3 regions of the Fructobacillus sp. ChS1-6f1-1-27 genome follow, and region 2 is predicted to be linked to each of the others. Evidence: riboswitches for the same ligand, from Rfam matches in the RefSeq annotation. Region 2 holds a riboswitch; each other region holds the start of a gene.
What was found. Region 2 has a riboswitch for thiamine pyrophosphate ahead of thiW (energy coupling factor transporter S component ThiW). Riboswitches for the same ligand answer to the same signal wherever they lie in the genome.
Positions count from the first base shown of each region.

Region 1 (10,436 bases), on a different contig from region 2:
CCCTAGCCGCTTTGGCCACATCTTTTTTTCCCGTGATTGCTCGACCAGCAATAAAAATATTAATTGGCAAATCAGCAAAGAGGGGGATGGTTTCTAGGGTTAAACCACCGGTTACCGAAACCTTAAACCCCATTTTAATTAGCCTAGTTACCGTTTCTAAGTCATCAGCCCCCCAACTGCCCCCGCTTAATAAGGTGTCTCGACTTTGGTGGTAAATCACTTGGTCAATGCCACATTCACGCCAGATTTCAGCCTTAGAAAAATCCCAGGCAGAATAAAGTTCAATTTGAAGTTCCTTCATCTCTTTTTGAGCAGCCCGCATTGTTGGCAAAGTTGCTGAGTCAATCACCGTCATATAATCGGCACCTGCTAATCGAGAATTTTTAGCAACTGTTCCCCCAGCATCCGCACACTTGGTATCAGACACCAAAATCTTATCTGGGAACATCGCCCGCAACACTCGAATCGCCTCCTGGCCAGCCTGCAGTTCTAAAATAGTTCCCACTTCGATCACATCCACAACTGGGCCAGCCTGTTGAGCAATATGAACGGCTTCTGTTAATGAATTTTGGTCTAATGCCAGTTGCAACTTTGGTCGGTTCATTTTCTTCTCCTTTTACAAAAACGATGGGAATGGTAGGTCGTTATCAGCTTCAAAAGCATCGTCAAAACCACGGTCGTGGTGGTACTTAAAACGTTTTTCATCTTGTGGGTAGGTGTATTCGCCACCCACCTGCCAAATAAAGGGGTGGAACTGGTATTGCAAAGTTTCTTGCTTCATCCGCCACAGGGTTAAAATTTCCTGAGGGTCGGCTGCAAAATTAGTCCAAATATCATAGTGGACGGGAATGACTACCTTGGTCTTCAAATCTTCTGCCGACCGTAAAACATCAACTGATGTCATTTTGTCCGTGATGCCCCGGGGATTTTCACCAAAATTAATTAGTTCCACGTCAATCTGGTTTTCATTACCGTGCTTAGTAAAGAGGTTGGACATGTGGGAGTCGGCCCCGTGGTACAAGTTGCCACCAGTCGTCTTAATTAAAAAGTTAACCGCTAGGTCGTCCATATCAGGTGGTACTTGTCCTGATAACTTAGTCTTTTTGCTTACCGTCAACAGGGCCGTACGGTCAAAGGCCTCTAAGGCTTTAATGGTCACCGACTTCACCTTCACTTCATCACCAGGTCGTAAAACAACTGTTCTTTTTTTCGGGACACCCCACTTAATCCAAGTGGCAACAACTTCCTTTGGGCCAATAAACTTGGTATCGGGTCCAGCATTTTCTAAGACTGCAGCGGCCGTATGAATATCTAAGTGGTCCGAATGAATATGGGACACCAGCAAAGCATCAACGTTTTTCACTTGAAATGGGTCAATGACAAAGGGTTGCTTGCGTAAATTTGGTTGAAGTTTCTTAACGCCTGACATCCGCATCATTTGGTGACCTTCTTTCATTAGGCCATTACCATGAGTTCTTTTGCCAGTCCCATTCCACAGGTCAATTAAGATATTCGTCTTTTCATGGGTTTTCAACCAAATCCCAGTATTTCCTAGCCACCAAATTCGAAAATTTTTAGCAGGAACTTCCGCTTGGTCAATCGCTTCATTCAACCATGTTCCCCATTCAGGAAAAGTATTTTCAATCCAATTTTGCCGAGTGGCTTCTTTAATTGTGGTTGCTTGTGCCATTTTAGTTCTCCTTTTTTGCTCAAAGTAATTGTGGTTCTAACCCTATTATTAGTAACTTTTGGTCGATAAAAAAGACTCACTTTAAAGAGAATCTCTTTAAAATGAGCCTGTTATTTATGCCAACTGGGTAGACTTTTTAAGTGTTATCCCCTTACCCTAAAAGAAAAAACGAGGTTATCAGAATGCCAACACTTTCCGACAAAAATGTGATTGACTACCTCAGTCAACAATCGATTCTGCCTAAAATCACTGCCATCAGTAAACAACTAAACCTCAGTCAAAATCGGATTTACTACTTACTTGATCTCATCAACCAAGGATTAATTGCCAAAAGGCTAAAGCCTCTAAAGGCTGGCAATAAAATAACTAAGGCTCAAACTGACTTTTTAATAAAGGAAGCAAAGACCTGGCCAGACAAACCCCGGTGGACCAACCAAGAGCGACTGAAAATGCTTGATTTACTCATCACAGCCCCAAGAAAACGATGGACAATCGACCTCTTTCAAAAGCTTTTTCAAGTCCACCGCAATACCATTATCAGAGATATCCGGCAGCTCAAAAATCGCGTCATGTTTAACCCGGCCTTTTCTCACAATATTGGCCACCATTACCAGGAAAAAAGACGGACAATAATTATTCACGCTTACTCCCTAGTTAAAGACCTATATGACAATGGCGTTCCTTTTTTAGGCTATGCCATTAAAGAAACACCCACTTTGAACGAAAACACAATTGACCAATACTGCCGAAATTTACAAGCAGCCTCCCGACAGATTCAAAAAGAAATTACCGGCCGTGACAGTCAAATCATCGTTATTTTTACCCTAATAATTGCCCAGAATGTCACCTGGTTAAGTAAAAAGGGTCAACTTGAACAGGGCGACTTATTTTCACAAAGGGACAAGGAGAAATTTGCCAAACGAAAAGAATTCCGAGTTGCCAATAGCTTACTCTCCACTGTCAAAGCTCACCTAACCCATTTCGACAAAGACCAATTAACCAACCTACATTATTTTTTAACCTTACAACTGCTAAGCTTGCCAAAAGACCATGACCACCACGCCCAGTCCAAAAAGAGTTTTACTGACTTACTGAAACTGAGCCAATCTCTTTCAACTGCTTTTTGTCAGGTCCTAGCCCTTAGTCCCTCAACAAAGGAACAACTAGCCAACAATGACTTGGTAACTGCTATCCAGACTCAAATCAAGCCCTTTTGGTATGCTAACCAGTACCAAACCCTTCCACAAGATAACTTCTTAATCCGCCTACCAAAGCTTGAAAAAACTCTAAATGTAATTTGCCACCAAGAACCGGTCAAACAGTTACTATCACAAACTTTTCCCTCAGGCTTTACCGAAGAACAAATTCGCAGCCTAGCCATGACCTTTCAACGGCACCTAATAGCTGCTACTAATCAAAAGTTCAAGATTATCTTGGTAACCAGGCTACCAGCAACCACTGTCCAGTTAATTTCAGACCTACTAACTTACCGTCATGGGAACCAATTTCTGACCATCGAAGTGATAAAAGGCTTTCACCATGGCCGGCCCACCGCTAGGACTGACTGTGACCTAGTGATTACCGAGCAAGCTGACCTCAACCTTCCCGGAATAGTTTACGTACTACCAACAGCAATAGAAGTAACTGACATCTTGTCCTTGTCAGAACGAATCGCTGACCTCCGTTACCAAAAAATTGGCATCTAAAAAACCACCCTTGCCAATCAGCCAGGATGGTTTTTAAAAGTTATTTTACAAGTCCCCATTCAAGAAATGGTTCTTGCCTTCGCCAAAGGACCAATCTTCAGCATGGTTTTCAGCAAATGAGATAATCAAATCTTCAGGACGAACGTCAATATCCTTCAAAGCAGCGACCAAAGCCTTGGTAAAGGCCTTCTTGGCCTTGGTTGACCGTGGCGTTGACAAAATGGTGAAGAACAGGACCTTGCTTGACCGGTCGTAACCCAAACCAACGTCTTGGAAGTTGATTTCGTAATCTTCGTGTTGTGTCACAATTTGAAAGCGGTCGCGGTCAGGCAATTCCAAGTTAGCTTTGGCAACGTCAAAGCTGGTCTGCATCAATTGCTTGATTTCTTCTGGGCTGTACTGGCCCTTGATCATATCAATTTTCATTAATGGCATGGTGGTCTCCTTATTACATGCAGGTATTAAGTAAATCCTAGCATAGAAAGTGACCGAGAACAATCACTTTGCTTAGTGAACCTTGTCCACCTTAGCCATTTGAACCACTTGGTCATCTGTTAAGGCATTCAACTGGTCTAAGAGCTCACTGGCAAATGCAGCCGGCCGAACCCGGCCGGCCGCCACCGCCAACTCCCCAGCTAGTGGCAACGTGGCAGCAGCATAGGCTAAGTCCTCCACTGCCATGCTCTGACTGGCAAAGGCCCCCAGCAAGCCATCCAAGGCATCCCCCATTCCAACGTTTACTGCCAATTGCTTGGCCGAGTTTTTAACCAGATAGGTGGCCTTTCCATCAGAAACGTAATCGACCGCCCCAGTTGCAACCACCACTGCCTGCAACTTCAAAGCCGCTTGTTCGACCACCTCAACTGGGTCAGCAGTCCCAGCCCCCGCATCAATGCCGCGTGACTCCCAGGCAATCCCAGCTAAACTAGCAATTTCGGCCAAGTTTCCTCGAACCAGGTCAACTTGGACCTGGTCTAGCAACTCTTGGGCCCGCCGTGTCCGCAGTGGCGTAGCGCCAACGGCTACCGGGTCAAAGATGACGGGATTGCCCAGCTGGTTGGCCTTCTTACCGGCTTCGACCATTAACTCGGCCGCTACTGGTGAAGTCGAACCAAGGTTCAACGTAACCGCTGAAGCAATACTAGCCAGGTCCCCAGCCTCAACCGGGTCAGCAATCATAATTGGCGACGCCCCAATATAAGAAATCGCATTAGCCACTAACTGTGGCGTGACATTATTGGCAACGTTTAAAACAATCGGCTGGTTATTTTTAACCGCACTAAGTCCTGTAAAAGTCATTGTAAGGCTCCCTTCAACTTGGCCACTGTGGCCTTAATATCTGAACTAGCAGTAATGGCTGAAATCACTGCCACCCCGTCAAGGCCAAGGCCAGCTAGCTGGCCAACATTTTCTACACTAATCCCACCAATCGCAACCGTTGGCAGGTTAGTCGCTTGGCGGATGGCCGTAATCCCGGTTGGTCCAATCGCCGGCTTAGCATCCGGCTTAGACGAAGTTTGAAAAACCGGCCCCAGGCCGAGATAATCGACCTGGTCTAAGACAACTTGGCTTTGGTCCAATTCCCCTAGGTCATGGATGGACAAACCGAGCATTAGGTCCGGGGCCTGTTGCTTAATCTCACTAACTCGCTGGTCCCCTTGACCAACATGGAGACCGTCAGCATTAATTGCCAGGGCCAAGTCTAAGTCATCATCAACGTACAAAGGAATCCCGGCTTTTTCACACAGGCCTTTTATTTTCCGGCCCAAGCCAATTTTTTCTGCATCCGATAACTGCGACCCATCTTTTTCTCGGAACTGAACGGCCGTCACACCAGCCTCACAGGCTTCTTTAACCACTTCCAACACCCGGTCAGCACTAAAACCAACATTTTGACTCCCAATTACTAAGTAGACTGAAAGCGAATTTCGATTAAAGTTCATCGCCTAACCCTCCGCTGGTACTTGCCAATTACCATGGTTCAACGGTCCGTGCCCATGACCAAGTGGCAGAGGGTGACCGATAATTTCATTCATGTAGTCGTGGCCGGCCACAATCGACTCTTTTAGGCCACTACCCTGGGCTAAGTGAGCAGTAATTGCGGCTGACAAAGTATCACCGGTCCCGTGCTTGCTGGTTGTATGGACTTTGGGTCCTTCCATAAAGAAGTCCTCGCCCGATTCTAACAAGCAATAATCATAGATAATCTCACCATCATTGTGGCCACCCTTGACTAAGACGTTTGGCACGCCAAGCTTTTGGATGGCAACCGCCGCTTTTTTCATATCAGCCTTGGACTTGACGTCAATGCCAGACAATAAGGCCGTTTCTGGCAAATTAGGAGTTACCAGAGTTGCCAATGGCAGTAAATTCGTCTTTAAGGCGACGATTCCAGCTTGGTCCAACAAAGTAGCCCCACCCTTGGCAACCATCACCGGGTCGACCACCAAGTTTTTCAAGTGGTACTTTTCGACATTCTTGCTAACCTGGATGACCCGGGTGGCGTCAAATAAGGCCCCCGTCTTGGCTGCTTTTACATCAAAGTCAGCCATGACCGAGTCAAACTGAGTATCAATCATCTCGGGGCTAGTCGGTACAGCTTCCTGGACAGTAATCGTGTTTTGGGCCGTCAGACCGACCACGACACAAGTCGAAAAGGTTTGACAGACCTGCATCGTCTTCAAGTCTGCCTGCATCCCGGCCCCACCACCGGAATCAGAACCGGCAATGGTCAAAGCAGTTGTGTATTGGAAATCTTTATTTGCCATGGACAGCCTCCACTGGTTGCAAGAAGAAAGCATTCTCCAACCGGGTTGATTCCCGGAAGGCTTCCAAGGCCCGGTCATGGACTTTCTTAGAATAGTTCGGTGCCATCTTATTCACCAGGGTCAACAATTGATTTGAAAAGCCTTGGTCAACACCGCGGTAGTAGCCAACCCAGCCAATATAAGGGTTGCCGGGCGTCACCATTCCATAACGGATCAGTAAGTCAGCTAGGTAAGCGTAGTCATAGGGACAAGCCGTTAGAGCCACCAAACCGATAAAGTCGTCTTCGGAGACTGACTGGTCCAAGTGGTTTAAGTACTCATCGGTCACTGGTAGGTTTGGATACTTGCCCTCCTGGATGCTTTCATCAGAGGTCTGGGCCTGGTCCAAAAGCATCTGGTGAGCCTCATATTCCTTTTGGTCCATGTCCGGCATGGCAACAACTGGCTCTCCCGTAATCCCCGTAAAGACCTTTTCATACCAGGGCAAGTAGTGGTCTAAATAACGGTGGTCTTGCTGGACGTATTGCAACAAGACATCAGTATCGATTTGCCCGGCCGCCATCATCTTGATAAAGGGATTTTGAAAAAAGGCCTCCTTGTATTCTTCCATAATTGGCTGTAACTTCGTGGAAAATGGTTCTCCCATCATTTTCTTTCTCCTCGGTGCAGTCAAATTGGGTGCGGCATCCAACCATTGTTTTTTTAGCAAATAAAAAAGTCCCCAGCCTGAGCTGAGGACTACGCGTGCCTAAAAAGCACTCAAAAATCCAATTTAGAAGTTTCCTGCGACCGTATTAGCGGTATCAGGTTCAATGGGTATAATCTCAGCTCAGGGCACCCCAACTTTATTTCAAAAGTAGTATAGCATGAAAAATAGAACCGGTCCTAATTATTTTTAAAATCCCCCTTGTTTCATCACCTTATATAAGCTATATTATAAGCATACATAGTTTACCAGCATTTAGAGATAGAGAGGTATTCAAGATGGACCCAGTTAAAATCAAGGACTTAGCAACCTACTTCGACTCCACCAACCAGAGCTTTTTTACCCTCTATACGACTTGGTTTCGCCAAGTTAAAACAGCCCTTCACCAACTCGAGCTGACCCACCCCCAGGTCCAAGTCTTAGCGACCGTTTATGGGTTGAGTAAGCAAAACGATGAAGTCACCCAGATTATGGTTGCCCACTCCGCCGATATCGATGCAATGACCGCCTCATCGATCATCACCAAGCTCAGCCGGGCTGACCTCTTAGACCGTTTTCCCGGGAAAAAGAATCCCCGGGCCAAAGCCTTGGTCCTAACCGGCAAAGGTTTGCAAAAGCTTCAAGAAGCCCTAACGGTCATGAATGAATTTGACCAGGAGTTTTGGCAGAGTCACCAAGCCGAACTCAAAGCTAAGTTTGAAGAAATGACGGCTATCCGCAAGCCCCACTAAACATGACGAATTCACCGAACTGAAAAGCGAAGTCCCACAAACGGGACTTCGCCTTTTTTATTGGCGGTTAGCCTTTTCCTCTAATTGACGGATTTTTTGTTCCTTGCCTACTAGTGAGACTAACAGCGCAATCGCAATAATTGCTGCCAAGTAAATCACATAAGACCCAGCATCCCAGCCGTACTGGTGGACAACCATACCAATAATTGCCGTCGCAATCGTTTCACCAAAGATGTACTGGAAGAAACCCATAAATCCGGTTGATAAGCCCACCGCATAATTTGGAACAGCTTCGTTAACCATCAGGCCGACCAGTGACAGTGGCGTATAAATCAAGGTTCCAAGTAAGAACAAGACCGCTACTAAGACGAATTGGTTGCTCGAAGTAAAGTACAATCCGAGGCAAGCAAACATCAGAATCGTTGCGCCCAAGCAAATGGCTGCCCGCCGACCATGCATGTAGTCTGACAAGTAACCAAACAAGACTACCCCAGGAACAGCCGAAACTTCAAAGATTCCAACAAACCACTTGGCCCAAGTGACACTAAAGCCCTTGCTTGGTAAGTAGGAGGGAATCCAAGACATCACCCCATAGCGAACAATGTAAATCGACATTGATGTCAAAGTCACCAACCAAACCACCCTGTTGCACAAAATATGACGGACAAAGATTTGCCAAACTGATTCGTCCGTTTTATTTTGATTTGTTTGATGGCCGCGGTCATCCACCTCAACATAGCCAGAATAAGTGGCAATATCTGGTAAACCAACCTTTTCAGGGGTATCCGTGTTAATAACCAGCATCAAGGTCGCAATTACTGCTGAAACGAGTGATGAGACCATAAAGACTGCTGTTAATGAGCCAGCGAAGTACAAAGTAGCAAACTGTACAGAAGCAACACAGAGAAAGGCCCCAGCGTTGTGGGCAGATGCCCAAATCGAAAAGGCTATCCCCCGGTTCTTCTTAGAAAACCACAATGAAATCTGCCGCTGGCAGGCTGGTGCCCCCATTGCTTGCGTCACCGCCACTAGAAACATCAGCCCTAAAATTACGTAAAAGTTGGAAGTAAAACCGATTAACAAGTTCATCAAGGCCGACAGGTACAGGCCAACTGCTAGAAAAACCCGGGCGTTCAGCCGGTCAACTAAGGCGCCCATAAAGATCTTAGCAATCCCATAGCCAACTCCAAAGGTCGACAAAATCAGCCCCATCTGGCTCATATCAAAACCGTAGGCATTCATAATTGGTACCTGTTCTGTAATAAAAACGAGTCGAATAATATAATAAGCGATATAAGTAAAACTGGTGGCAAGTAACACCCCAATTTGACGCCGGCGGTAAGTGGTCTTGGTCGCTCTCTCCTGCGATACTGAACCCCGCCCGGCCTTCATTAACATCTTGAACATCGTAAATCCTCTCTTCACAGGTCACCCATAACGACCTGCCCTTCTCATTTTAGAATTTATTGTCATGGCAAAATCCTGGCCAGGTTTGATTGCCTATCCTGATTTTATGGGGTCAGCTAACCTTTGTCAACGGAAAGAATGCCTATACAAAGGTATTGTAAACCCTTTCATTTTATATTTTGGAAAGCTAGTCCAAGACCTTAAATCCACAATTTTAAAATCCAAATTCAAACCACCCTAGCCTTTTTAAAAGCATCAAAAAGACGGTTGAAAATCTTCAACCGTCCAATTTAAAAATAAAATTTTAATGAGAAAACACTTTAACCCTTGGGCTGGCCCTTCCCAGCTGCTGCTAGGACTGCCTGGTAAACAGCATTGCGCATGCCGTTTTGATCTAAGGCCAAGACACCTTGGATGGTGCTACCACCAGGAGAAGTAATCTGCCCCTTCAAGTCAGCAAAGGACAAGTCTGACTGACTGGATAAAGAAGCCGTCCCACCAACCATGGCCGCAATCAATGGCTTGGCCTGGTCCCGGGTCATCCCCTCAGCCACCGCCACATCTTCTAAGGCATCCATCATCACATCGACAAAGGCTGGTCCGCAGCCACCAACAGTTCCGGCAATCCCAATTTGGGCCTCAGGAACAGCGACCACATGACCCAAAAGGCCCAAAAATGTTCGAACCGAATTCATCTTATCACCGGCAATTTCTCGGTTTTCTACCAAAGCAATCGCACCGGATCGGACTGCCACCGGGATATTTGGGATAAAGGTCGTCACTGGACTAGCCGGTGCCGCCTTTTGCAAGTCGGCCAATGAAACCGAAGCGGCCGCAGACAGCACCACCGTCTTAGCTGCCAAACCAGCATTCACGACCTGCTTTAAAACGTTGGTGGTAATGGAGGCTGGCACCGTCAAAACTAAAATATCTAAGTCTTTAGCCACCAGGTCGCCATACTGTGAAACGGTAGGAATCCCAAGTTCTTCGCCCTTAGCAGGGTTTGAGGTATAGGCAGTCACCTTTTGACTAGCGGCGGTCATCCCCTTTACCAAAGCAGTCCCCATATGGCCTAAGCCAACGATTCCAACATTCATAATATTCCTCCCAAACGATTTAACTTACTCTCATTTTAGCATAGAAAAAGCGGCCAAAAGCCAGCCGCCTAAAACTTATTTTTGTTTGAATTTGAACGAAGCAACCACCAATAAGATGACCATCCAAGCCAAGGCTAGCAAGGTCGTGACCGTCGTATCCTTCTTAACCAGCAAGATGATAAAAATCAAAGCTAAAAAGGCAATCGTAGCGTAGTTACTAAAGGGTGCCAAAGGCAACTTAAAGGGCTTTTCTAAGCCAGGCTGGTCAGTTGATTGACCTGCAGCCTTTTGAGCCTTTTTAAACCGCAAGTGGGTCCACATCAAGGCCATG
Region 1 covers NZ_JCAOER010000006.1:58,007-68,442, forward strand. Annotated here, with positions in the region: gene AC5162_RS04290 (3-keto-L-gulonate-6-phosphate decarboxylase UlaD) at 1-604, opposite strand, end outside; gene ulaG (L-ascorbate 6-phosphate lactonase) at 617-1,690, opposite strand; gene AC5162_RS04300 (BglG family transcription antiterminator) at 1,873-3,396, shown strand; gene AC5162_RS04305 (tautomerase family protein) at 3,442-3,831, opposite strand; gene thiM (hydroxyethylthiazole kinase) at 3,904-4,695, opposite strand; gene thiE (thiamine phosphate synthase) at 4,692-5,339, opposite strand; gene thiD (bifunctional hydroxymethylpyrimidine kinase/phosphomethylpyrimidine kinase) at 5,343-6,164, opposite strand; gene AC5162_RS04325 (thiaminase II/PqqC family protein) at 6,154-6,813, opposite strand; TPP riboswitch at 6,928-7,016, opposite strand; gene AC5162_RS04330 (MarR family winged helix-turn-helix transcriptional regulator) at 7,149-7,601, shown strand; gene AC5162_RS04335 (MFS transporter) at 7,659-8,999, opposite strand; gene AC5162_RS04340 (pyrroline-5-carboxylate reductase family protein) at 9,329-10,105, opposite strand; gene AC5162_RS04345 (amino acid permease) at 10,181-10,436, opposite strand, start outside.
Region 1: linked by a shared signal. The riboswitch ahead of AC5162_RS04325 (thiaminase II/PqqC family protein) and the one ahead of thiW (energy coupling factor transporter S component ThiW) in region 2 are both predicted to bind thiamine pyrophosphate.

Region 2 (10,436 bases):
CTGCTGTTGAGGCGTTTTTAGACATTTCTATCATGCAATATCTCTTAGACCGATTTATTTTAAAAAAAGACTTTTGTTTGGAACAGAGGTAACTAATTTTCTTGCTATACTTTTTTTAGGGTGACGGAGGGCGTTCCGTTATAGTTAGTACTAAACTCACATTATCCGTATTGGTCCATATTGATGGAACCTCCTTAAATTTTTTAGTCCTTAGCACTACGAATTGTAATTATGAATAGTACGAAAAATAGCTTAGTCTGGGGTTCGACTCCCCAGTAACAAATCTCACCTAAACCAAAAATTCCCATTCTTTGGTACTAGCTTCACCCGATTCTCTTTCTAAATAAGGCGCTGACAAATGCTAATCAACACATTTGCCAGCGCCTTATTATTATTAAAAATAGTTATTTATAGCCACTCACATTTTTAACAATAGTGATTCATGAATTTCTTGGCTATCTTGTTTAGCAACTCGAATGAATAAGATGTCACCGGCTCGAAGAACTAAGTCTGCTGATGGCATAAGCGTTTCGTCTCCTCGTTGGACCTTGATAATAATTGCTTTAGCAGGCCAGTCAATGTCTCGAATTTCTTGGTGTTCAATGGAACTGACAGCAAGAACAGGTATTTCAAGGTCAATCATTTCTGACGCATTGTTGGTGACTTTATTTGTCAAGAGTCGGTTTAATAAGGACTCGTAAATTGGTGCCCCATTGAAGAAATCAACGACGGCATAAGCAATTAAACTGACAAAGGCCAAGGGCCAGACGTGCGTGACTGATCCGACCATTTCAACGATTAAAATGATGGCAGTAAATGGTGCTTTTCCAATCGCAGCAAAATAAGCCGCCATCCCAATCACAACAAAGTCAATTAGGTACTTAGCAGCCATGAGGTGCAAAATCACGAAAACTTGCCCAATAATTGCCCCATTTAAGGCTCCTAGGGTTAGGATTGGTAGGAAAATACCACCAGGAAGTCCTGACCCGTAGCTCATCATTGAAAAGATGAAGCGAGCAACCACCATTGCTAATAAAATTTGCAAGCCGGGCACATGGTGTCCGAGTGCTAAGACAATGTTGTTTCCGCCCCCAAGCCCCTTTGGCCAAATCAGACCTACTGGAATAATGAGTAATAGTGCGATGACCCCATTCCAGTGCTTTGGCAAATGAAACAGGCTGTAAAACTTAGAACTGGCTAACAACGTTTTTTGGTAAAATAAGCCAAGGAGACCAAGTAACAAGCCTAAAATGATGAGCAGTCCATATAAGTGGATTGGTACTAATGGTAGTTGGCCAACTGACAAAACCGGTGTTTGACCAAAAACGACGGTGGAAACGGAATCGGCCACTATCGCTGCGGATAGAGCCCCAACCCAAACAAAGGGCGAAAAGCTGTGGTAAATTTCTTCCAAAACAAACATTACACCGGCTAAGGGTGCGTTAAAGGCAGCAGATAGTCCGGCTGCTGCTCCCGCAGCAATTAGGCTCCGCTTGTTGCTTTCATCAAGGCCGAGCTGTTCAGCAACCCCCTGTCCGACTGCCGAACCGAGCTGGATCGATGGACCCTCGCGGCCAAGCATTAAACCACTACCGATGGCTAAGACACCAGCCACTAGTTTCCGCCACAAGATTGAAACCCAGTTTAATTGCAGTTGACCCATTAACTGCCCCTCTACTTGAGGAATACCAGACCCAGCAATTTGTGGGTCTTGTTTGAGTAAGGCAGCGGCAATAACGGCAATCACCAGATTAATCGCAATGATTAATAATAAGACTACCCAATGGCCGTTTACAACATATGTATACATACTTCGCCACCAGTCGAGAGACTTTTCAATCCCAAACCGGAAGAGTGAAACAACTGTCCCCACTAGGATTCCAACGATAATACCGGTAAGAATCGTGGTCACCCGGGTGGTGTTAACTTGTAAATGACTTTTTTGCATAAATTCAGTTTACACCTTTCAAAGCCTTTAAAAAAGATAAATTAAAACGAAAAAAGGCAAACCTTTTAAGGGTTTGCCTTTTTGAAATTCGATTATCAAATTCCTAGAAGAACAGCTTAATCAAAATAACCGCTAAGATAACTTGAACAGTACCAACCAAGAAGCCAAAGCTCAAGAATTTGACACCACTCTTCTTGATAACGGTCCATTTCAAGTTCAAACCGATTGCAGCCAAGTTGACTACTCCGAAGAAGGTACTCAAAGTGTGGCTAACTGAGTGAACTGCATTTGGCAGAGCAGAGATTGAGTTAATGACCAAGAGGATGGCAAAGACGATAATATACCAAGGCAAGATAGTCACCTTACCAGCCTTAACTTCTTCTCCATTACCTTCCTTAGCAGCCTTGCGGCGAGCCATAGTGGCAAAGCCAATTACGACAAAGGCCAACATCATGACACGTAAAAGCTTAAACAAGGTAGCAAAGGTCACAACGTTACTGTTAATCAAAGCAGCAGTTCCGACCACTTGCCCAACTGATTGAACAGTTCCACCAACTAAAGCACCACGAAGCAAGTCGTTTGAGCCAAAGAAGTAGTGTGATAAGCTAGGCAAAGTTAGCAAGAGCAACATTCCAGTCAAAGAAACAGTGGCAACCGCTGTTCGACGGTCATCATCTTTTGCTTGGATAGCTGGGGCAACGGCGGCAATCGCACTGGACCCACAGACAGCATTTCCAGCCCCCATCAACATGGTACTGGAGTCACCAACTTTAAAGACGTACTTACCAAGGACGAATACGATTCCGATAATCAAAATCATATTTAAGATAATAAAGCCAATTCCGTTAAACCCTAGCTTCGACAAGGTCTTAAAGGTCAATGTTGATCCAAGCAAGGCAATTCCGATTTCAATCGGGTACTTTTCAGACCACTTGACCCCAGCAGCATAGCGTTCGTTACTAAAGATTGTATTTCCCAACAAAATTCCGATTAGCATCGCAATACTTTCCGCTCCAAGCTGTGGTAAGAACTTGGCCAAAAAGTCAGCTAGTAATGAAATCAAAATTGTTAAAACAATCCCAATGACGTGCTTCTTTTGAATTTTCATATGCAACTCCGTTCGTGTGTTTTACATTGAGCAATTATAGACGGTTTTCTCGATAAATCAAGAAAATTTTAGATTTATTTGAATTTTTTGTATAAATAGTGGAAAATATAAGTCATAACAAAGCATCACTTTTTGTATCTTTATAGGAGCTTCGATAATGTACCAATACTTAATTTTTGACCTAGATGATACCCTTTTAGACTTTAAGGGTGGTGAGATTGCAGACGTCAAATACCTTTTTAATAAGCACTTCGGCTTAACCGATCAAAAATTAGACCAGGCTCTAGCTGCTTACCAAGAAACCAACTCAGGCCTTTGGAAGGCCTATGAGCTTGACCAAATTAACCGCGAAGAGATTTTTGCGACACGGTTTCCTAAGACGTTAGCTAAGTTGGAATTAACTGGGGATGCGATGGCTTTAGAGCATGAGTACGCTACCCTGCGAGATGAAAACTACCGGGTCCTCCCCTACGCACCTGAATTAATGAAGTCACTAAATGGCCAATATACCATTTTGGCTGGAACCAACGGTCAAGACCAAACTCAGCGTCGGCGCTTGAAAGAAACCGGCCTTGAAAAATATTTTGACCAAATCTATACTTCCGAGATGCTTGGTGCTTCAAAACCTGACCAAGCATTCTATGACCGAATCTTTCATGATAATCCTGCAATGAATAAGGAAAACACGGTGATGATCGGCGACGGCCTCACCTCAGATATTCTAGGTGGTCACAACTATGGGTTAGACACCATTTGGGTGAACTTGAAGAATAAGGATTTATCGGGGGATGTTGCCCCAACGGCGGAGGTTAATGAATTAGTTGACTTGCCTAGCAAATTAAAGTAACGAAAAAAGCACACCCTTTGACGTATACCCCGAAAGTACTTTAACTTTCGGGGTATACGTCACTCCTCGGTGTGCTTTTTCTATTTTTCAATTGTATTAATCATTTTGTGAAGTGTTCCTGATTTTTTTAAGGCTAAGAGCACGATTACACCGAGCCCAGCCCCAACAATCGCAGCTGGCAGGTAATATGGAATAAAGTAATACCAGTGGTGCACGTCCAAACCATACAAGTACTTCATGACCGGGTAAGAACTTAAAGCACCGATGACCCCAGTACCAAAAACTTCACCGAGAAAAACCAGGGTAAGGCTCTTGGTCCATTTATATAAATAGCCAGCAATAATTGGTCCAAACACAGCCCCTAAGAGGGCTTGGGCAGTCCGGCCGGCAAGTAACACCCGCATTGACCCAGTTAACAAGGCTGCTACAAAGCCATACCACGGTCCAACTAAGACAGCCGCTAACACGTCGACAAAGTGTTGAAACGGCGCCATGGCTGGAAAAACTACAAAAGTATTTAAGATATAAGCCAGGACAGCTAAGAGAGCAGTGGTAACAATTCTTTTCGTTTTCATTCAAACATTCTCCTTCAAAATCATGAGAAACGACGGTTTTAACAGCGACGCTTCTCAACTAAGTTAGGGCACGGTGGCCACTTTCATCGAGTAGTCGGTCGAAACTTGCTGGTTTCCTCTCACGCCGGAACACGGCTTCCCATCGCTGTTATTCAAAAACAAGGCGCTCCCCTTGTCCCGCACGGATTGGTCCGTGAACCGTTGTTATCTCCTCCTTTGAATTTAAATAGTTAGACCTTGCGTCATTTGCACTAATTTTTATCTGCTAGCAAATAAAAAAGACACTTTGACTGTACGTCAAAGCGTCCATTAAAAAGAATTAAACATAATTCCTACGACGGCATGATCCGTATCAGGTCAACGGGTCGAAGGGTTACCTTCCTCTCAGCCCGTCACCCGGACTCCCCAAGAAAGAATTATAGCGGATAATTCCAGCAAAAGGCAAGTTACTTAAAATTTTAATCATCAACCTTGACCTTCACGGTTGGAAAGTCGTGGCTAAAGCTTGCCGTCCAGGTCCCTTTCGTTAGGTGTGGTGGCAACAAGAAAGTTCCCGAAGAAACTCGTTGGCCAGCTTTTAAAGTCTTGCCTTGACTGGCTAGCTTTTTGTTCAGCCATTCGAGTGCGTATAAGGGGTTTCCCAGAACTTCTGCCGCTGTCCCCTCACCCGCTAACTCATCATTGTGGTAGAGCCGTGCCTTTACCTTGGCAAATTCATCAAAGGGTAAATCAGAACTATCTCGTTCTTTGCCGTATAAGACAAAACCACCAACTGCACTATCGGACATCACCAGGTACTTATTTAGACTTGGAAACCATTCTGAAAACCGTGAATCAGGGACTTCAATTCCGGCTGCCACGGTGGTTTTAGCCTGTAGTTCAGCCAAAGATTCCTCTCCCGTCAAATCTTCTTTGGCTTTAAAAACTAGCTCTACTTCTGCTAAAGGATCCATTAAGTCGCTTTTTAACGATAATTCTGTTGGGCTTTCTACAAAATGGCTTTGAACTTGAGCACCGTATAAAGGCTCAACGGAATCAAACATCTTTTGAGTTTGTTCACTAGTCAAAGAGACCTTGTACCCGCCCAAGGGCTGACCCTTCAAATGGGTTAACTGGTCTTGGACTTGGTAGGCAGTCTGTTCGTCATCCACCACATCGGCCCAATCACTAATCGTTAGTGCTTCTTTATTCTGGTATGCCTGAAAAAGGGCGTTAGCCAGTTCTACCGGCGTTTTCTTGGTTGCTACTTGGCTCACTTCTTCCATCATTGTCATATTGGCCTCCTGTTGGTCTGTTAAACGAATGTAACGAGCAAAAAATCAACAACCTCCTTTCAGTTTAATCCAGATAAAGAAAAGCACCCTTAATTTCAACTATAAAAGCTAAAACTAAGGGTGCTTCTGCACGGTACCACCTTATTTTGTTAGAGCAAGGCTCTAACCTCAACCCGCACGGCCCCAAAGGCGATACAGTGGCATGGTAACGGTTGCTGCCGAGTGAGCCTACTATTTTCAGTCACTAGCTAAAGAAGGATGGCTTCTTGCTGTTCATCCGTTGTCGCACTGCCCCAACGGTCCCTTAAATCCCAAGCAAAAGCGTTTTCTTATCGTTGCTGTTCTTATCTGTTACCTTGTATTCTATTCTTAAATTAGAATTTTTCAACCTATTTCTAATAATATTTTCATTTTAAACAAAAAGAGCGCCAACTAGCACTCTTTCATTCTCAATATTAAATTCGAATTGCAGATTTAATTGCCTTCCGGTCAGCCATTGCCTGATAAGCATCGTTAATATCATCCAAGGCAAATTCGTCGGTAAAGACCTTACCAGGATTAATTTCACCGTTCAAAACAGCTTGCAACAAGAAGCCCTTATCGTAAGTTGTCACTGATGCAGGGCCGCCGGCAACCGTGATATTACCATAGAAAGTTTGGGCTTGGTTGACACCATTACCGTGTGGCAAACCAACTCGGCCAATGGCGGCACCAGGACGGGCAACGCCAACAGCGGTCGCCATTGTTTGTTCAGAACCAACACATTCCAAAATCGCGTCAGCACCAACACCATTGGTCAATTCACGGACCTTTTTGATTCCTTCGTCACCGCGTTCGGCAACAACATCCGTCGCACCAAATTCAATGGCTAACTTCTGACGGTCTTCGTGACGGCTCATAATGATGATTTTCTTAGCACCGCGCATCTTGGCTGAAATGACCCCAGACAAACCAACGGCACCATCACCAATAACGACAGCAGTATCGCCCTTTTGGACATTAGCTGACTTAGCGGCGTGATAACCAGTTGGCATAACGTCGGCCAAAGCCAAAAATGAGTTCAACATCGCAGGTGTGTAATCTTCAGGCTTGCCAGGGACCTTAACCAATGACCAGTTAGCATGCTGGTAACGGATGTATTCCGCTTGTTCACCGGCACTGAAGTTGTCTTGGTGGCTTAAGCAGCCAGCTTCATAGCCAGCTAAACAAGCAGCACAGTGACCACAACCATGGATAAATGGCGCAATCACAAAGTCACCTTTTTTCAAAGTAGTGATAGCTGATCCGGCTTCTTCAACGATACCAATTGCTTCGTGACCAGTGTTCAATGAGTGTTCTTCTTTGTCATCACCACCGCTATAAGGCCAAAGGTCTGACCCACAGACACTAGCGCGGACAGTCTTTAAAATCACATCATCTGGCTGCTGAATTGTTGGCTTTTCAACCTCTTCAACTTGAACCTGGCCAGCTTTCATAAACATCGTTTGCTTCATTCAAAATCTCCTAACAAAATTAATTTTCTTTCACGACACCCCTATTAAACACCCTATAGTTCACTCTAAGTCAAGCGCCTGAAGAAATTTATTAGATTAATTGGTCAATCTGATTAGAACCGCTAGTTAAACTGTAAATCTGGCCGATTGTCTTCTCCGACTGGAGGGCCTTTCGAGCGAAATGAGCAACATCTGCCCGACTAATTGTCATTGGACCATTAGCAAAATCAACTGTTAGAGAAACTGTTTCTTGCCCCTGGTCATCAGTTAACCCAGTTGGTCGCAAGATTGTATAAGGCAGTCCAGAGGCTTGTAGGAAGCGATCGGCATAGTGTTTCATCATATAATAGGTATAAATACCAGAAGCTGCCCAAGCCTTACGATTATCAGCTCCTGCAGCTGAAACCATCAAATAATGCTTAATATTAGCCTTTTTAGCAGCATCCATCGTTTTTACGGCGCCATCTAAGTCAACTTGAGTAGTTCGTTCTGCCCCACCTTTGCCACCAGCGCCAGCGGTGAAGACGACTTGGTCAACATCGTGTTCAGTTAAAAAGCCGGCCATCTCTGCTCCACTTTGGTCCAAATCAAAGTGAACTGGCGTCACATTGGCTAAACCGTCGGCCGTATCAAATTGTTTTTCATCTCGAAAGCCAGCTAAAACCTGAAAATCATTTTCGGCCAATTCTTTTACTAACAACTGTCCAACCTTGCCGTGTGCACCAATTACTAACGTTTTTGTCATTCTTCCTCCTTCATACCTTTTAATCTAAGATTGTCAAAATATCTTCTGTTGCCATTCGGTTGGCATCAATTTTGTTCAAATCATGGTCACCGTCTCGGTAACCAAGGCCAACGCCCATAATTGGCAACCGATCTCCTGGCAAATGCAAGGCTTCCTTTAATTGGTCAGGGTACTTAACAAATTCATAAGCCGGCAAAGAGGCCAATCCTTCTTCTTCGGCAGCCAATAATAGTGATTGCATCATCGAGCCGAGGTCAATTAATGACCAGTCGGGGTAACCAGCTTCTAAAGTAAAGTAAACAACCGCTTGGGCATTATAAAGCTGAGTACTAGCCTTGCCAATCTTGGTCGTCCAATCGTCGCCTGCTTGCTCAGCAGACCCAGCAAACCATGTCATCATATTTTTTTGTGACGTTTCATCCCAGTCACCCATTGCTTGGTATGGCAAGACTGAATTACCATGAACATTTTCGTCCAAGTTTGCCTTCGCGTGACTTGCTCGAATTGTTTCTAGTGTCTTTCCAGTAGCGATTGTTAGCCGTACTGGTTGGGTATTAACCCATGAGGGGGCCTTTTGGGCAGCTGCCACAATTTTGGTCAACAAATCTACCGGTACCTGCTTGTCTTGGTACCAACGAACTGACTTCCGTTGTTCTAATGCGGTTTGAACGTCCATAAAATCCTCCGATTTTTAAGAAATACAAAATGCTGACTACCTCTATTATCCAGGCCTAATAACTAAAATTCAACCGCTAAAATATTTTGGTCTAGTTTATTTTTAACGAAAAAAGCACAGGGACAACTGTTCCTGCGCTTTCATTAAATTATTGTTTTTGTATAAGATGACAAATCAGCCGAAAAGTCATAGGCGATTGGTTGTCCATTTGGAATTTCAACTTGTGTGACTTCTTCTGGCGTTAGTCCCTCGATTAATTTCGTTAGGGCCCGAACTGAAGTACCGTGTGCAACAATCAAAATATTTTGTTCAGCAAATAACCGGGGTTTAATTTCTTTCTCAAATAATGGCCGAACTCGAATTTCAGTGCTTTGGATGTTTTCACTACGAGGTAGCAATCCTAGTGGAATATCATGGTAACGGTGGTCAAAGGCTGGATAAGTCTGACCGTCAATGACTACGGCTGGACGGTACTCGCCCAGCTTAGGTGGCAAAATATCATATGACCGACGCCAGGTTTGAACGGTCTCCTTGCCGTATTCAGCTCGCATGTCATCCTTGTTTTCACCCTGTAAAATCCCGTAATGGCGCTCATTTAACCGCCAAGTCTTTGTTAAAGGGAGATAAGACTGGCCTAATTGGTCTAAGAGCCGGTTAACAGTCATAATGGTTCGACTTAAAACAGAACTATAGGCTTGGTCAAAGATAAGCCCTTGATCTTTTAATGCCTGACCAGCAGCCTTAGCCTGATCTTTTCCGGTTTCAGACAAGTAAGTATCAATCCAACCATTAAAACGGTTAGCTTGGTTCCATTCACTTTGCCCGTGTCGTAGTAAAACAAGTTTTGCCATGATATCCGCTCCTTGTTCCCTATTTTACACCGGTTCTAGCTTGCCATGCAATCAAAGTTAGGCAAAATAAAAGCCGCCTTATTTAGACGACTTTTTAAATAAGTTCACTTATTAATTTCTACCACTCAACCCCATTTTCTTGGAAGAACTCTGGTAGAGTCTTCAATTCTTGGCCATCGTATGAGTCCAAGAACTCACGGACTGAGCCTGGGTGTTGCAAGTCGAAGTTACTGTTATAAGTTGGGTTCAAGGTTTCTTCAACACCTGAATTAGTTGTCTTCAACTGCAACTCTTCAACTGGCAATGACCGAGCATCAGAAATCTTAGCATCAATCAAGAATGGCCGACCAGCCTTGGTAACTTTCACTGCCTGATCAAAGGCTGCTGGTAATTCGCTTGTCTTTGTAACGGTAACAGATTCGACCCCCATTCCTTTTGCAATCATCGCAAAGTCTTGGTCTGCCAAATCAATACCAGAATGGTGCATCTTAACGTCATCTTGCTCACTTTTAATAAAGTTCAACGTTTTGTTGGAAGTGACCACGTTAATGATTGGTAAGTCGTACTTCTTTTCTGTCAGCAAGTCCTGCATGATCATTGAAAAGGCACCATCACCAGCAATATTCCAAACTTGGCGTCCAGGGTAAGACAGCTGCCCTGACAATGCGGCTGGCAAGCCAGAACCCATTGAAGCAAAGATTGCAGAAATCACAAACTTATTCTTTGGCGTCACCTGCAAGTGCCGGAATGAGTTAATAATGTTATCGCCGATGTCAATGGCAAAGACGGCATCCGAGTCAGCCACCCGGTTAATTTGTTTGTAAATTGGTTCGGCCTTCAGCGGTTCGCTAGTATCATCTTGGAGCTGCTTTTGGTAGTCAAACCAGTTCTTTTTATCAGCGACTGCCGCCTTAAAGAA
Region 2 covers NZ_JCAOER010000007.1:1,784-12,219, forward strand. Annotated here, with positions in the region: gene AC5162_RS04410 (ClC family H(+)/Cl(-) exchange transporter) at 419-1,948, opposite strand; gene AC5162_RS04415 (YeiH family protein) at 2,052-3,056, opposite strand; gene AC5162_RS04420 (YjjG family noncanonical pyrimidine nucleotidase) at 3,214-3,903, shown strand; gene thiW (energy coupling factor transporter S component ThiW) at 3,984-4,478, opposite strand; TPP riboswitch at 4,791-4,896, opposite strand; gene AC5162_RS04430 (2-keto-4-pentenoate hydratase) at 4,937-5,743, opposite strand; gene AC5162_RS04435 (zinc-dependent alcohol dehydrogenase family protein) at 6,208-7,245, opposite strand; gene AC5162_RS04440 (SDR family oxidoreductase) at 7,337-7,990, opposite strand; gene AC5162_RS04445 (nitroreductase) at 8,010-8,666, opposite strand; gene AC5162_RS04450 (2,3-bisphosphoglycerate-dependent phosphoglycerate mutase) at 8,810-9,517, opposite strand; gene spxB (pyruvate oxidase) at 9,636-10,436, opposite strand, start outside.

Region 3 (8,569 bases), on a different contig from region 2:
CAAAGAAGCGCTTGGAAGCCCGCAAGGCATGGGAATCATTGTCATTTAACGAAGGTGACGTTGTTGATGCTAAGGTTATCAACGCCGTTCGTGGTGGTTTGATTGTTGATGTTAACGGCATCCGCGGTTTCGTACCAGCTTCAATGGTTGCAGAACGCTTTGTTTCTGACTTGAACCAATTCAAGGGTCAAGACATCAAGGCCGAAGTTATCGAAATCGACCCAGCTAAGGCTCGTTTGATCTTGTCACGTAAGGCTGTTGCCGCTCAAGAACGCGCTGAAAAGTTGGCTGAAGCATTCAGCCGCTTGACTGTTGGTGAAGTTGTTGAAGGAACTGTTGCTCGTTTGACTGACTTCGGTGCCTTTGTTGATTTGGGTGGCGTTGACGGTTTGGTCCACGTTTCTGAAATCTCACACGACCGTGTTAAGAACCCAGCCGACGTTTTGTCAAAGGGTGAAAAGGTTAACGTTAAGATTTTGGCTTTGGATACTGACCGCGGTCGTATCTCACTTTCAATCAAGGCAACCCAGCCAGGTCCTTGGGATGAAGTAGCCGAAAAGGCTCCTGCTGGTACTGTTCTTGAAGGAACTGTTAAGCGTGTTAAGGACTTTGGTGCCTTTGTTGAAATCTTCCCTGGTATTGAAGGTTTGGTTCACGTTTCTCAAATTTCACACGAACGTGTTGAAAACCCATCAGATGTTTTGACTTCTGGTGACAAGGTTAAGGTTCAAGTTTTGGACGTTAAGCCTGCTGAAGAACGAATCTCATTGTCAATGAAAGCTTTGGAAGAAAAGCCTGCTAACCAACGCGAAGACCGTGAAGATAACCACGGTGCATCACGTGCTGATGTAGCAGCCTTCCAACAAGAAGATGAAGGTGGCGCTACTTTGGGCGACATCTTCGGCGACAAGTTGTAAGATTAAATTATAAAGGCTGGTTTTCCAGTCTTTTTTTATTGGGAAAGGAGAGTAAGATGGCAGCACCAATCGTAGCCGTTGTTGGCCGCCCAAATGTGGGAAAGTCAACGCTCTTTAATCGAATTGTTGGGGAACGAATGGCAATTGTTGAAGACATGCCAGGTGTTACCCGTGACCGCCTTTATGCTAAGGCTGACTGGTTGAACTATGACTTTCGGGTCATTGATACTGGTGGACTTGAAATCGGTAATGCGCCGTTTTTGACTGAAATTAAGGGTCAGGTCGAATTAGCCATTGATGAAGCGGATGTCATCTTAATGGTTGTGTCAGGACGGGAAGGGTTGACTGCCGATGACCAGGCGGTGGCAAACCTGCTCTATGGTACCGATAAGCCGGTTGTTTTGGCCGTTAATAAGGTCGATAACCCTGAAATGCGGGCAGATATCTATGACTTTTACTCGCTTGGAATGGGCGACCCTTACCCAGTGTCTGGGTCACACGGAATCGGCCTTGGGGACGTTTTAGATGAAATTGTCAAGCACTTCCCTGATGAAGCGGCTGTGCAAGAAGATGACGCTGTCCGTTTTTCAATTATTGGTCGGCCAAACGTTGGTAAGTCTTCAATCGTTAATGCCATCTTAGGCGAAGACCGGATGATTGTTTCTAATATCGAAGGAACGACCCGTGATGCCATTGATACTCGTTTTATGACCCCTGAAGGGGACGAATTCGTGATGGTTGACACCGCCGGAATTCGTAAGCGTGGTAAGGTCTACGAAAATACGGAAAAGTATTCTGTTATGCGGGCGATGAAGGCGATTGACGACTCACAGGTAACCCTGATGGTCTTAGATGCTGAAACTGGGATCCGTGAGCAAGACAAGCACGTCGCGGGCTATGCTCATGAAGCTGGTAATGCTTTAGTAATCGTTGTTAATAAGTGGGATGCCATTGAAAAAGACACCCACACGATGACTGACTTTGAGAACTTAATTCGCCAGGAATTTAAGTTCTTAGACTATGCACCGGTCGTCTTTGTTTCAGCTAAGACTAAGCAGCGCTTAGACCGTCTGCCTGACTTGATTTTGTCTGTGAATGATAACTATCAAAAGCGGGTATCATCATCAACTTTGAACGATGTTTTGATGGATGCCTTGGCAACTAATCCGGCGCCAACTGATAATGGTCGGCGACTCCGGGTTTATTATGCGACCCAGGTGGCAACGGAACCACCAACGATTGTGATTTTCGTTAACGATGTGGAACTTATGCACTTCTCTTACCAACGTTTCTTGGAAAATCAAATCCGGTCGGCCTTTGACTTTTCTGGAACACCAATTAAGCTAATTATCCGTCAGCGTAAGTAATATTGGCCTAAAATGACGAGAAAATGGCATAAATTACTGTAAAATGTCTGGAAATCGCAAATTCTTAGAGAAATTTGCCTAATTTCCCTACACATTTTAATTTACTTGTGCTATTCTATCCTTATGGAAGTTGCTACGGTAGCGTTCCCAGCCCACCAACGATTGTCACGTTGATGGTGATTCTAATTTAATTTTTTGTGAGGAGAAAAGGAATGGCAAACAAGCAAGAATTGATCGACTCAGTTGCAATGAAGACTGGTTTAACTAAGAAGGATGCTGACAAGGCTGTTGCCGCAGTTTTGTCATCAATCGAAGACGCCTTGAAGAAGGGCGAAAAGGTTCAATTGATTGGCTTTGGTAACTTCGAAGTTCGTGAACGTGCAGCCCGTAAGGGACGTAACCCACAAACTAAGGAAGAAATCCAAATTCCTGCATCAAAGGTTCCTGCATTCAAGCCTGGTAAGGCTTTGAAGGATGCTGTTAAATAAGCATTAACCTTAAAAAAGCACACTCCTTGTGAGTGTGCTTTTTGTATTTTATAAAAAGGCAGTCCTTTGTTTCACTTTGTGTAACTTTTGACAAATTGGAGCAGAAATGTTATGATTTAATTACAAAATTCACATAGCTATATTAGGAGGCTGAATTTATGAAAGTTGCAGTGATTGGTTCAACACACGCTGGCGTTTTTGCCGCTAAGCAAATTAAGGCTGACCATCCGGACGCTGAAGTGCACGTGTACGAAAAGAACCAGACGGTTTCTTTCTTGTCATGTGGAATTGCTCTTTGGATTGGTGACAACGTCTCATCAACTGACAAGATGTTTTATGAAAGCCCTGAATCAATGGCCAAGCAAGGAATCGACATGCATATGCAGACCTTGGTTGAAAACGCTGATTTAGCAGGTAAGACTTTGAAGATTAAGGACTTGGTTTCAGGTTCAGAATCAGAAGAAACCTTTGACAAGATTGTGATCACGACTGGATCACGGGCCATCAAGCCTCGTATTCCTGGTATCGATTCTGACAAGGTTTTTGATTCAAAGACTTGGGACAACGCCAACTCATTGAAGGAAGTGACTGAATCTGCTAAGCGGATTATTGTTATTGGTGCTGGTTACATTGGTGCCGAATTGGCAGAACAATTGTCAGTTAACGACAAGGAAGTTACTTTGATTGACGGTTTGGACCGCGTCTTGGCTAACAATACTGCCCCTGAATTCTCATCAGTATTCCAAAAGGAATATGAAAACCATGGTGTTAAGTTGGCCTTGGGTCAAATGGTATCTGGCTTTGAAGATACTGCTGATGGTATTAAGGTTACAACTGACAAGGGTACTTACGAAGCCGATATCGCCATCTTGGGAATTGGTTTCTTGCCTAACACGGCCTTGTTCAAGGACCAAGTTGACATGTTGCCAAACGGTGCCATCAAGGTCAACAAGTTCATGGAAACTTCTGTCAAGGACGTTTATGCTGCTGGTGATTCAGCAACTGTTCACTATAACCCAACAGAAAAGGATGACTACATCCCACTTGCAACCAATGCTGTTCGCCAAGGAATCTTGGTTGGTAAGAACATCGTTGAACCAACTTTGGGTTATCAAGGGACTCAAGCTACTTCAGCCGTTGAATTGTACGAATTGGCATATGCCGCTACTGGTTTGACAGAACAATCAGCTGCCCGTAAGGGTGTTGAAGCGGAATCAGTGACGATTTCAGAAGACTACCGTCCTGACTTTATGTTGTCAACGACTTCTGTCCAAGCTTCACTTACTTGGGAAAAGGGAACTCGTCGGATTGTTGGTGGTGCTTTCTTGTCAAAGCATGACATCTCACAAGCCGCTAACGTGGTTTCACTTGCTATCGAAAACAAGATGACCATTGACCAATTGTCAATGACTGACTTCTTCTTCCAACCTAACTTCGGTCAACCAGTTAACTACGTTTCATCCGTAGCAATGGCTGCTGTTGCCAAGGCTAACAAGTAAGATTCATCTGATTTTTAACCAAGCTAGTTATGCTAGCTTGGTTTTTTATTTGAGAAAATGCTTGCGTAAATCAGAACGGCTGTGTATGATGAGAGAGTAATAATTTCATATTTGAGATCTGGGGTACCATTAACTTGGTTGAGATTAAACCCATTGAACCTGTTAGGCTAAGACCGACGAAGGAAGATCCACAAGCTTTTTACTGTGACCATTCGTGTTGGAAATCTATGCCAAGGCGGATGGTTTTTCATTTGCCCTGGGTGTCAAATGCATTGAGGAGAAGGAAATGAATACGAAGTGGAAGTTACAAGATGTGATTTTGCTGGCATTGGTTGGGATCATTTTTTCGGTCGTCTACTGGATTATGGACCCGGTTTACCAAATTGTTTATAGTGGCTTGGCCGTGATTGGCTTGCAAGCCTTTACCAACGAAGTCACTTTGGGAGTATGGATGATGGCTGGTCCATTGGCCGCTTACATCTTGAAGAAGCCCGGTGCTGGTTTCATCGGTGAAATGTTGGGAGCTGCTGGGGAAATGTTCCTTGGTGGGGCTTACGGTGTTGGAACGCTGTTGTCAGGCTTGATTCAAGGAATTGGGTCAGAACTTGGTTTCACCTTGGTTGGTTATAAGAACTGGTTTACCGGTTTGTGGCTGTCAACTTTGACTGGAACAATCGTGACATTTGCCTGGGACTTGGTTAAGTCTGGTTATGCCCACTATAACTTTGGTATGTTAATCGCCTTGTTTATTGTCCGCTACCTGTCAATCTTCTTTTTCTCAGGGGTCTTGGTCCACTTGATTGCCAAGTTATTGGACCGGTCAAAGCTTTTGGCCCACGACTAAGTCAATCAAAGGAGTTTACGGATGACATTAGTCACCAAGCGCTTAGGGGTGGCGTATAAGAATAGCCCGATTATTGAAGACCTTGACTTTACCTTAAAAGAAAATGATTTGATCTTGCTGATGGGACCATCCGGTTCTGGCAAGTCGACCTTACTAAAGGCCTTAGCGGGGTTGTACCCCCAATATGGGGGCCAGGTCGCTGGCCAAGTTGAAATAAACGGTCAGAACTTAGCAGACCTGCCAGCCCATGACCGGGCCAAGCAAGTTGCCTTGCTCTTTCAAAACCCGGATGACCAGTTTGCCATGCCAACTGTCAAAGAAGAATTTATCTTTGCCTTGGAAAACTTGCAGTTAGACCCGGCAGAAATTGATCAGCGGACCGACTGGGCTTTAGCTAAAGTTGGCCTAACGGCCTTTATTGACCGACCCTTTCAAACGTTGTCCGGTGGGGAACTGCAAAAGGTGGCCTTAGCAGAAGTCCTAGCCCTGGGGGCTAAGTACTTGCTCTTAGACGAACCCTTTGCCGCGATTGACCAGCAGTCCCGTGATGACCTACAGGGCCTCTTAGCTGACTTAAGCAAGGAAGGGTATGGGATTTTGGTTGCTGACCACGACCCTGCCGGCTACTTTGATAAGGTAACTGCTTTTTACCAGGTGAAGGGCTGTGGCTTAAGGGCTGTTGACCAAGCTGATTGGGACCAGTATGATTACCAAAAAGAGCGGGTCACCATCCAGCGGCCTGAAGATGGACAGGACGGGTTAGTACCGGCCTTTCATTTTGCTAATCTGACAGTTCAAAATGGAAAGCGGCTGGTCTTAAACCAAGATATCTTGACGGTCTTAGCCCAGCAGATTACTTTGATCACTGGCCCCAATGGGGTCGGTAAGTCTTCCGTCTTAAAGACGATGGCCCACTTGCATGACTATCAGGGTTCATTAGTCTACGGTCAAAAGGAAGTCAAAGATTGGAAGAAGAAGGCCTACTACCAAGAATTAGGATTGGTTTTTCAGTCCGCTTCTGACCAGTTCTTAAACATTACGGTCGAAGAAGAAATTGGCCAGGTGGTCAAAACGACCCACCGGCCCGATTACTGGACAAAAGACCGGGTTGCTACCTGGTTGGACCGCTTGCATTTGGCAGGATTAGCTGACCGGTCGGTTTATACCCTGTCAGGTGGCCAGCAAAAGAAATTACAGCTCTTGCTCATGCTGGTCGTGGCCCCGTCGACCTTGCTCTTAGATGAGCCACTAGCTGGTTTAGATGAAGAGTCAGTCCAGGTAGTACTGAAACTGATTCAAGAAAGCCAGCAGGAATTAGAAATGACGGTAGTTGTGGTTTCTCACCAAGTCAGGGACTTAGTTGGGATTGTTGACCGTCACTTGGACTACCAAGGAACAGACATGACGGAAAGTTGGGAGGTTTTGGTATGATGAACGCAACCCAACGGCTGATTCTAGCAGTCTTAATTTCACTGGAAATCTCACTGACCCAATCAGTCACGTTAAATGCTGTGATTGTGGCGACGGTTTTCTTGGTACTGTTGGCTAAGCGCCACCCCTTGAAAAAGATTGGTTTTTACCTGCTAATTGCGGTGATTCCAGTTCTTGGGTCCTTCTGGTCCTTTTACCTTTATGGTCAGGGAAGTTCGGCTGAGAACTTCCACTTTGGCCTGGTAATGGGGTCTCGGGTCTTAGTCTTTATCTTTATGGGGGCCTGGTTGACTCTGGGGATGACGCCCTATATTTTATTAGCTTCGCTCCGGCAAAACTTAAAGTTCTCGGCAACCTTCACTTACGGAATCTTAGGGGCCTTGAACTTTATGCCCCGGTTTAAGCGGGCTTTGGAAAGCATCCAGGCTGCTGGTTTGATGCGTGGCCAGGTCTTACACTGGTGGCAGCCAACCTTGTACTTTAAAGCCTTGGTCCATGCGATTAAGTGGTCGAAAAACTTAGCAATGGCGATGACCTCCCATGGCTTTCAAGAAGGGGCTGACCGGTCTGCTTACCGGACCTACCCAATGAAGGCAACTGGCTGGATGATAATGGCCATTTTGCTGGCCTTAGTTCAAGTCGCCTTGGTCTTGGCCAAATATTAATCAACAAATAAAAACGACGAACACAGGGGCTGATGGTGTGTGCTTGTGTGCACTCACATTCAGCTGGAAAGTGTTCGTCTTTTTTTAGTCTTGTAAGAAATCGAGGATTTCTTTTTGCATTGCTAGGACAAAGGGGTCCTTGGCAGAGGAGGGATTAATCGCTAGTCCCAGGTGACGGTAGTAGGGATGCTCGAAGGGAAAGGCTTTGACATCAGCAGAGATGGTTGGAATGGCTAAGTCAGGCAGAATTCCCCAGCCTAAGCCAGCCTCGACCATGGCAATGATGGAATGGTCATCAATTGAGTAATTGATGGCCTGGGGCTTGACTTGGAGTTCGTCCAAGGCAGCCTTAGTATCAGAGTCGTAGTCAGCCTTTTGCAAGATAAAGTGCTGGTCAGACAGGTCAGCAGGCCCAATTGACTGGCCGTTTTTGGGCCTGTAGTCAGCTTGAGTCAGACACTTGATTTCATCGTTTACCAGTGGAATGGAATCGAGCTGGTTTTTCACGGGCAGGGCTGAAAAGCCAAGGTCAATCTTCCCTAAGGACAGTGCTTCTTCAATATCAGCAAAGGACCCTTGAATCAAAGTAATCTGAACATCGGGGTACTTTTTAGTAAAGCGTTGGATGATGGTTGGTAACCAGACAATACAGATGGAAGAAATTGCCCCAATCCGGATTTCACCACCCTTTAAACCTTGGATCTTTTCGGCCATGGCTAGGAGTTGGTGCTCTTCGTTTAAAAGCCGTTCCATCATTGGTAAGAGGACCTGGCCGTTTTTGGTAACCTGCATTTCGGACCGGTTACGGATTAACAAGGGAATACCAAGCTGGTCTTCCAAGTGGGAAATCGCGTGGGAAACTGCGGAAGGGGTAATATTGAGCTGGTCGGCGGCTTTACGGAAGGATCCGAGTTCAGCAACGGTGGTAAAAATCTCGTAGGTGAATGTTTTCATGGTTGTAAGTGAATTTTTTTAACTTTAAATTGAAAATGTTTAGTTTTACTTATCTTTCTCTCCAGTATAAACTACTAAAGAAGGAAAGCAAAGGAGAACTTGCATGGCAGTAGAACAACAGGGGCAAACAGAGTTTGCTCGGACACTATCACACCGACATATCTCGATGATTGCCTTAGGTGGTACGATTGGAACTGGTCTTTTTTTAGGAGCGGGAACTTCAATCCACCAGGCTGGACCAGCTATTTTGTTGGTTTACATTATTACTGGTCTCTTTGTCTTTGCGATTATGCGGGCCTTGGGTGAACTCCTGGTTTCAGATGATTCAAAACCAGTCTTTATTGACTACATGACCCAGTACTTGGGGGAAAAGGCTGGCTTTGTCTTAGGCTGGACTTATTGGT
Region 3 covers NZ_JCAOER010000006.1:69,257-77,825, reverse strand. Annotated here, with positions in the region: gene rpsA (30S ribosomal protein S1) at 1-917, shown strand, start outside; gene der (ribosome biogenesis GTPase Der) at 974-2,284, shown strand; gene AC5162_RS04375 (HU family DNA-binding protein) at 2,497-2,772, shown strand; gene AC5162_RS04370 (FAD-dependent oxidoreductase) at 2,931-4,271, shown strand; TPP riboswitch at 4,381-4,473, shown strand; gene AC5162_RS04365 (ECF transporter S component) at 4,558-5,115, shown strand; gene AC5162_RS04360 (ABC transporter ATP-binding protein) at 5,137-6,546, shown strand; gene AC5162_RS04355 (energy-coupling factor transporter transmembrane component T family protein) at 6,543-7,211, shown strand; gene AC5162_RS04350 (LysR family transcriptional regulator) at 7,296-8,165, opposite strand; gene AC5162_RS04345 (amino acid permease) at 8,269-8,569, shown strand, end outside.
Region 3: linked by a shared signal. The riboswitch ahead of AC5162_RS04365 (ECF transporter S component) and the one ahead of thiW (energy coupling factor transporter S component ThiW) in region 2 are both predicted to bind thiamine pyrophosphate.